2 regions of the Alicyclobacillus hesperidum subsp. aegles genome follow, and region 2 is predicted to be linked to the other one. Evidence: a T-box and tRNA genes for the amino acid it is inferred to sense, from the RefSeq annotation. Region 2 holds a T-box; the other holds one or more tRNA genes.
What was found. A T-box is a leader RNA that pairs with one kind of tRNA and senses whether it is charged. The one in region 2 lies ahead of alaS (alanine--tRNA ligase), so its partner is inferred to be a tRNA-Ala.
Positions count from the first base shown of each region.

Region 1: it has a tRNA-Ala gene. The T-box ahead of alaS (alanine--tRNA ligase) is inferred to sense a tRNA for this amino acid. The anticodon was not compared.

Region 1 covers NZ_BSBJ01000009.1:138,129-142,547, forward strand. The annotation lists gene QMF38_RS07730 (rhomboid family intramembrane serine protease) at 1-414, shown strand, start outside; gene speD (adenosylmethionine decarboxylase) at 627-1,010, shown strand; gene QMF38_RS07740 (hypothetical protein) at 1,089-1,580, opposite strand; tRNA gene QMF38_RS07745 (tRNA-Ala) at 1,724-1,798, shown strand; tRNA gene QMF38_RS07750 (tRNA-Phe) at 1,860-1,935, shown strand; tRNA gene QMF38_RS07755 (tRNA-Gly) at 1,948-2,022, shown strand; tRNA gene QMF38_RS07760 (tRNA-Cys) at 2,081-2,154, shown strand; gene QMF38_RS07765 (GGDEF domain-containing protein) at 2,646-3,731, shown strand; gene QMF38_RS07770 (hypothetical protein) at 3,787-3,981, opposite strand; gene QMF38_RS07775 (aldo/keto reductase) at 4,172-4,419, shown strand, end outside.
Region 2 covers NZ_BSBJ01000003.1:138,647-143,065, reverse strand. The annotation lists gene QMF38_RS01925 (AI-2E family transporter) at 160-1,227, shown strand; T-box leader at 1,266-1,477, shown strand; gene alaS (alanine--tRNA ligase) at 1,549-4,188, shown strand; gene QMF38_RS01915 (IreB family regulatory phosphoprotein) at 4,248-4,419, shown strand, end outside.

The sequences.
Region 1 (4,419 bases), on a different contig from region 2:
CGACTGTTGACGACACCATTCTTCATTGTGCTCTACGTTATTTCCGGAGCAATTGGCAATCTACTAAGTATGCCGTTCCTTCCGAATGCGGTGTCAGGAGGGGCGTCGGGCGCTATTTTTGGACTTTTTGGTGCCATGTTGGCTCTGGCGTTGATGGGTCAGTTCCCGCCATTCGTGCGCAATCAACTCCTCATTGTACTTGCGGTGAACGTCGTGATCGACATCTCGAACTTAGGGACCATTGGCTGGATCGCGCATTTGGGAGGCATGATTTCGGGTGCTTTGCTCACCCTGATATTTGTACGGTACGTGCGCAACCGGCGCTTTTGGATTGGAGTTTCCGTGGTTTGCTGTATTGCCACGGCAGTAAGTTTGATCTATGCGTTGGTGACGCCGTTGCCGTTTGGGTTATGAGCCCACATAATTCCTTATTGCAAATTGCAGGTCCACAACGTATACTACACATCGTAATGTTTGCAAGTTGGACTGCGTAATGAAAAGACGGATTTGGACTTACACTTAAAGGGTTAGGACCTCGACGGACTAACTTTCCCCCGTGGTGTAGGGACGATTCCACATGCCTTTGCAACGGCATGGCCGATTTGGCTTAAAGGGGGATTTTTGTCATGGATACGATGGGACGTCACGTGATTGCAGAACTGTGGGGCTGCAACCCGGAAAAGTTGAACGATGTCCATGGAATCGAACGAGCTATGGTAAATGCGGCCTTGGAGGCGGGCGCCGAGGTTCGCGAAGTGGCGTTTCACAAGTTCGCTCCGCAGGGTGTGAGCGGTGTGGTCATCATTTCGGAGTCACACCTGACGATTCACAGTTTTCCTGAGCACGGGTATGCAAGCATTGATGTGTATACCTGCGGTGATCGAATTGATCCGAATGTGGCATGCGATTTAATTACGAAGCATCTCGGCGCACAGCGCCTGGAGTCTATAGAAGTGCCACGCGGTGTCGGTCCAATTCAAGTTCAAGACGTAAAAGTGCGCGCGTTTTAATCGGACGAGATCCACGTGGAGGGCGCCGGACGAAAACCGGCGCCTTTTTCGCGTTCTCGCGAAGTCGATTGCTGGCGATTATTCGGCCTTGCCACCGTCGGGGCCGTTTGCAAACACGCGTTCATGGTGTGTCGGAATACGGCGATCCATCAGGATATTTGCGTTGCCAGCGTCGACGATGACAAGATATTTGTCTTCATCATCCCGTGCGATTGCCATATACACGAGATTGGTGCGGATGTTGCGCAACTGAATCTCCTCAATTTTTGCGCCTGGATGTTCACCGAGAACGGCCTTGCGTGCGTCGGCCTCTGAACACTTTGCGTATTTTTGAAGCTTCTTCGTGTATGCATCATGGCTTGCCTGGTACGCTTCGCGTAGCGTTTCGCGCGAGACTTGTACGCTCGATTTTACCTCAAACTGGTGGCTGGGACTCGACGAAGGTACTGCCGACTCTGTTTGTTGAGGAGTTGTCAAAACGCCAGACCCGGACGTTTGTGCCGCGAATGCGGACGGATATGCACACGCAAGCGTGCAAAGTGTTGAAATCGCTGTAATCCAGTGTTTCATGGAAGGCATACACTCCTTTGTGGACGAACTAATTTTAGGTTACCCAGTAAATTGGAAATTATGTTCAGTGGTTGGAGCTTTAGTTCATCGATGTGACAGTTGCGCAATAGGCAGAGTTCATGTATAATAAATAGCGTTCGTCAGGGGCCGTAGCTCAATGGGAGAGCACTACGCTGGCAGCGTAGGGGTTGTGGGTTCGAATCCCATCGGCTCCACCAAGCTTGTTGTGTCTAACTTGACACAGATTGAACAGTTTTGTAGAATTACATAGCTGTTTGCGGCTCGGTAGCTCAGTCGGTAGAGCAGAGGACTGAAAATCCTCGTGTCGGCGGTTCGATTCCGTCCCGAGCCACCAGCAACCGAATATGCGGAAGTGGCTCAGGGGTAGAGCATCGCCTTGCCAAGGCGAGGGTCGCGGGTTCGAATCCCGTCTTCCGCTCCAGGGCAAACGCCATCAGCCCGACTGCGGGCGAGAACCGAGGACGACTGATGGCGATTTTGGCGCCATAGCCAAGTGGTAAGGCAGAGGTCTGCAAAACCTTTACCGCCGGTTCGAATCCGGCTGGCGCCTCCAAGTGAAAATTCATCAGAACGCGGCTACCGAAGGAGTTTCGGAGCCGCGTTCTGCTATTTCAAAAACGTCGTGCAAACCTATCGTGAATAGAAACATATTTTGGGCCCTCAAAAAACATCGTATTTCGCGACCTTTTGGAGTTTGGTGATTGGGTAAAGCAGAGTTCTACTAAAGTGGCGAAACCTTGTTATCCATAGCGGGCTTCGATGGCCCGATGAGGCACTTCATGAAGGTCATTTTTTTGTCTGACAATCGCATTGACATCGGCTCGAACCTTCTTTTGCAGCATCGCTCCGTGATCATGGGCCAGAAAGAAACGCATACTTCTTACCCATGGCGGCAGGCTTTATTAACCCCAAAGTGGTGGTATTGGCCTTAGTACCAGGTACAGCCCGGTTAGTAGACGCATCTCCCATCTTGGCAGGGCTTCGGTCGAAAAGTGTCGAATATGATCTCCCTCAGTTCACATTGTTTGCGTTTGGAGAGACGGTATGGTTGGTACATTTTTTAGTAACGCATGTATCGTATTTACATTGATTGTGATTGGCTTTTTGCCGTATAGTCGGCTACGTGCTCGCCGCTTGCCCACCACGTTGGATCGCCTTCTCACAGGTCTGGCTGCGGGAGTCATGGGAATTCTGCTCATGCTGTACGCCCTACCGGTTCCGAATTCTAAGCTCATTTTGGATTTACGACATTTGCCTGTGGTGACTGGTGCTTTGTTCCTAGGACCCTCGGCGTCTCTGGTGGCAGGATTGGTGGAAGAAATAGGGCGCGTCGCCACCTTCGGCGCGAATCAGACGACAATCCTCGCCGCACTCAATATGTTGTTGGTTAGTGCCATTGCACCCATACTGGCACGTATCAAGCGCAGACTGGCTATCCGGGTGCTTGTTGTCAATGTGTATGCACTTGCGCAGATTTCGGCTTTGGTCGTCTGGTTAATGCCCACCCATGCGCAATTCGAATGGGTTCTTCTCACGTATGGGATCGTTTCGTTGGTCGCAGGGTACGGAAGTGCTTGGTTGGTGACGCAGCTATTCGCTCATTTCGGGCGCCAACATGAACTAGAGCAAATGTCATCCGTCGATTTCCTGACCGGGCTTAACAATACTCGTCACTTTGATTTGGTCATTAACGAACTTGCGGCGCGAGCGGCCACTGGCACGGAGTCCTTGTCCATCCTTGCGATTGACATTGACCATTTTAAAAGCGTGAATGACACATACGGCCATCCTGCTGGGGATGCTGTCCTGCAACAACTTGCGACGGTATTGCAAACGTGTACGGGCTCGCGCGATGTTGTTTCGCGAAATGGCGGGGAAGAGTTCACCGTGCTTATGCCTGGTTGCACGCTGATTGTGGCGCAAGAGATGGCTGAACGCATTCGCGCTGCTGTTGAACGCAGAGACTTCCTGCTTCCCAATGGGGAGTCGATTCACATCACGGTTTCGCTTGGCGTGGCGTGCCTACCGGAATCCACAGTCGATACATCCGCGTTTTTACAACTTGCCGACGACGCACTCTACACGGCCAAAAAGCGAGGGAGAAATCGGGTCTGTATCGCCTCTCCATAAACGAACGCCGCGCACCGTGCCAATTACGTCAGCAGAAGCTCGGCGTCCGCTCTTGTTATTTCAGGCGTGTGATTTTCGGGGATTGCTTTGGCGGCGTAGGCGGTTTTGGGGCGATCGATCCCGCCATGTCGTCGGTGACTTGCTTTAAAGCCTCATAACAGTGCTCCATCGGTACCGACGAGTCCCACATGACGTCGCAGTGTCCATCTTCATAGACGATCACGCTGATCACATATTGTATGTCGCTCATGTCCGTTGCTCCTTCCAAACTTCCGAACGTTCACACGCTCCATTGTATCCTGTCAAGGCGAAAATGAGAAACGGGAAGCGCCTGGTTGAGCAGCTTTGGGATCTGTGTCACAATGGATTAGAAGCCGTCATCGTAGCGCAATTCGTGCGCTTTCTTTGCAGAGGCTGTGTTGATATGAGGAGGAGAGTCCGTGAGAACCATCAAACTGGGTACCAGCGCGCTTGAAGTGCCGGTCGTCGCCGTTGGATGTATGCGAATTCATTCGCTGAGCAAGTTGGAGGCTGAAAGGTTTGTGCAGGCCGCATTAGAAGAGGGCGCAAACTTTTTCGATCACGCTGACATTTACGGAGGCGGTGAGTGCGAATCCATTTTTGCGGAAGCCGTGCACATGACTGACGATGTTCGCGAAAGCGTTATCTTACAGTCCAAATGTGGCAT
Region 2 (4,419 bases):
ACCTTCCTGTGATAACTTGTCTTCAGTATACACAAGCCTCTTCGAATCTCGAAGCGAATTTATCATATAGCAAATGATGGAACGCAAAGTTGCATATACTGTGAAGAGCCTTGTCCACGGGTCTATGGGATATGGCCAAAATTCCCCCGGAGGTGCTCGGTGTTGCCGACAAGTCGCTATTTTCGAGTCGCCCTGTCGGTCGCGGCGACGCTTTTGTGCATCTACTTGTTTGGCCTATTGCGGGGATTTTTCATGGACATTTGGGCCGTCATCAGCACCGTCTTTTATCCCTTTCTCGCGGCTCTCATCATTAGTTACATCCTTCAGCCTGTGGTCGAGTTGCTACATCGCCGGCGCGTTCCGCGCAGTGCCGCTATTTTGTGCATTTACTTCACATTCGCCATCTTGGTGGTCGTCGGGGTACTCAACGCCGTGCCTGTGATTTCCCGGCAGATATCACAACTTGTCAGCAGCTTCCCTGCGATCACGGCGCAAATCAGCCACTGGATGGATATGGTGAATAGCCGTAAGCAATATCTCCCCAACACCGTTCGCGTAGGTCTCGAAAATGCCTTGCAACAACTGGAACATCGGTTTGAGACGGCACCCACAGGGATCTTTTCGTTCATCAGCAGTACCATCAATGCCATTTTCATGGCGTTCATCGTTCCTTTTCTCGTGTTTTACATGTTGAAGGACGCTAAAGCGATTGGCCGGGCCATGGTGGGATTGGCGCCTGTTCGCTATAAACGCCGCGTTCGCATCATTCTGCACGGCATCGACGAGACCTTAGGCGGCTATATCCGCGGCCAGTTTCTTGTGATGTTGGCGATTGGCATTCTTGCTTTCATCGGTTACTTGATCATCGGCATGCCTTACGCGCTCTTACTCGCCCTCTTTTTGGCCATCGCTGACATCATTCCGTATCTTGGCCCCATTATTGGTATCGCGCCCGCGGTCATCATCGCGTTGACTGTGAGCCCTGCGCTTTTGATCAAGGTTGTCATCGTCAATATCGCGGTTCAGCAGTGCGAAGGTAACTTCATTTCGCCACAAATCATGGGCCGCACCTTAAAATTGCATCCCATGGCAATTGTCGCAGCGTTGCTGATCGGCGGTGAACTTGCTGGCGTGGTCGGACTCATCCTTGCGGTACCGACACTGGCCGTACTAAAAGTCGTTTGGACCAGTTGGGCAAACGAGCGCCGATCGCGCGTCCCGAAGTGAATTGACAGCGGCCCGCGAGACCGATAGAATCAAAAATCGACAAAGCGATGCGGAAGCTGAGTACGTCGACATCCACTCGTTCAGAGAGGGCGGGCATCAGGTGGGAGCCGCCCCGGGTGGCCGGCCGAAGCTACTTCCAAGCGCATGCTGACAAACGCATGCCGGGTGTGCCCGTTACAGCGAAGAGGGACAAGCTCCTAGCTTGTAACCAGGGTGGTACCGCGGGTGAAAAACAGCTCCCGTCCCTGAGGGGACGGGGGCTTTTTGCGATCTTCTCGTTTTCTTTGACAAACGAGAGAGTTAAGGGAGGATACGTTCTCTATGAAATCGCTCACTGGACAAGAAATTCGCCGCGCATTCAAATCGTTTTTCGCAGCGCGCGGCCATCAGGTGTTGCCAAGTTTTAGTTTAGTCCCGCACGACGATCCAACGCTTTTATGGATCAACGCCGGCATGGCGCCGCTCAAACCGTATTTTGATGGTCGTGAAATCCCTGAAATTCCGCGCATTGTCGATGCGCAAAAATGCATTCGTACAAACGACATCGAAGAAGTTGGCCATACCGCTCGGCACCAGACCTTCTTTGAGATGCTGGGGAATTTTTCATTTGGGGATTATTTCAAAAAAGAGGCCATCACCTGGGCATGGGAATTTCTCACGCAGGTGCTCGAGATGGAACCGGAGCGCATTTCGGTGACCATTCACGTCGAAGACGACGAGGCGTTTGAGATCTGGCACCGCCAGGTTGGATTGCCGGAAAACCGCATCTATCGCGGTACAGAGGACAACTTTTGGGAAATTGGTGAAGGCCCATGCGGCCCATGCTCGGAAATCTTTTATGATCGCGGAGAAGCGTTTGGTTGCGGTGCGGACGATTGTAAGCCCGGTTGTGACTGCGATCGCTTTCTGGAAATCTGGAATCTCGTGTTTACACAGTTCAACAAAGGTGCAGACGGGGAGTATACGCCTCTGCCAAAGCGGAATATCGACACAGGATCCGGACTCGAGCGCCTCGCTTCCCTGTTACAGGGCGTTGCCAACAATTTTGAAACCGATTTGTTCCGGCCCATTATCGATCGCACAGGCGAGATCGCGGGTCGGCGCTACGGTGAGTCAGACGAGGATGATATTCACTTCAAAATCGTCGCAGATCATTTGCGCACGGTGACATTTGCCATCGGCGATGGCGTGCTTCCCGGCAACGAAGGCCGCAGTTACATCATTCGCCGCTTGCTGCGCCGCGCGGTGCGCAGCGGCCGTCGACTCGGCATCGAAAAGCCGTTTATGTACCAACTCGTCGCCGTCGTCGATCAGATCATGGGGGAAGATTACCCAGAGATCCGCGAAAAGAGAAGCCTTATTGAGCGCGTCGTCCGCACCGAAGAAGAGAGGTTCCACGAGACGCTCAGCGGGGGCGAGGCTTTGCTGTCCGAATTGATGGCCGAGCTTGGGGCGAAGAGTGAGACGGTGATCAGCGGGACAGACGCCTTCCGACTGTACGACACGTATGGTTTCCCGATTGACTTGACCGTCGAGATCGCCAAAGAATCGGGCTTTACGGTCGATCGCGATGGCTTTGACGCGGAACTGGAGGCACAGCGGACGCGTGCGCGCCAGGCTCGGCAGGTGGCAGAGGGCATGCAGAGTCAGCGCGGTGCGCTAGAGACCATCGATCAGCCATCGAAATTTGTAGGTTATGAGGAATTGACCGTGGACGCGGAAATCGTCGCACTCGTACAAGACGGCGAGCGCGTCGATGGGGTCAGTGTCGGTAGCGAGGCACAGGTCGTTCTCGACGTGACGCCATTTTACGCGGAGAGTGGCGGGCAAGTCGCCGATCGCGGCGAGATTGTCAGCGCGAGCGGGCGGGCGGAAGTCCTCGACGTGCGCAAAGCGCCTCATGGGCAGAATGTGATGACAATTCGCGTCATCGACGGGTCCTTACACCAAGGCGACTCCGTGCGCGCCCATGTCGATGCAGACTTGCGCCGTGACACGGTCAAAAATCACACGGCTACACACCTCTTGCACAGGGCATTGCGCGAAATCCTTGGCACGCACGTCGCACAAGCGGGATCGCTCGTCGAACCAGAGCGGCTGCGCTTTGACTTTTCACACTTTGGACCGCTTACGGACGAGGAGTTGGCGAAGGTCGAGGCTCATGTCAATGATGCGATTTGGCGAGATCACCATGTGGTGATTCGCGAAATGGACATCGACGATGCCAAGTCGCTCGGTGCGATGGCCCTGTTCGGCGAGAAATACGGCAAACGGGTGCGCGTCGTGCAAGCTGGCGAGAGCATCGAGTTGTGTGGCGGTTGCCACGTCGCGCGGACTGGATTGATTGGCCAGTTCCTCATCGTCTCGGAGACCGGCATCGGCAGTGGAACGCGACGCATCGAAGCCGTGACAGGGCGCCATGCCTATAGCGTGGCACGGGAGCGCGAGGCACAGTTGCGTCAGGTCGCACAGTTGATCAAAGCGACCCCGGCGACGGTGGTCGATCGCGTTGGGCGCGTGATCGAGGAGACGCGTGCGCTGGAGCGCGAGTTGGAGTCCGCCAAGGCTCGGCTCAACCACGGCCGTGTCGCCGATCTTGCTAAGCGGGAAGAGAACATCTCCGGCATTCCGGTAATTCGCGCGGCTTTAAGGGATGTCGACATGGAAGGGTTGCGCCAACTGGTTGACGAGCTGCGCGTCGGGCGCGAGACATACATGGTCGTCCTCGGTTCCGTGCACAATGAGAAAGTTCAATTTGTGGCTTCGGTTTCCAAGGATCTGCAGGAAAAAGGATTCCATGCAGGCCAAATCGTCAAGCAGGTCGCGGCTATTGCCGGCGGCGGTGGCGGTGGACGCCCCGATCTGGCACAAGCTGGCGCACGCGATCCGGAGAAATTGAGTGCCGCGATCGAAAAAGTTGCGGAAATTGTGGAGGCCGTCGCAGGAGATCGGGCGGTCTGAGCCGAACTAAGGGACGAAGCTATTCTTGCGTCGGCTGACGCTCGAGCGAGGTGCGGGCTTTGACAAACCAGGATTTTGACAGCACGATGCGGTTTGAGACGAAATCGGAAAACGCCGAGGCGCGTCACGCATTTCAGGTGGCGTATCGCGCCTTGAAGGAAAAAGGCTACAATCCGATTTACCAGATTGCCGGCTACCTGATTTCCGGAGATCCCGCATATATCACAAGCC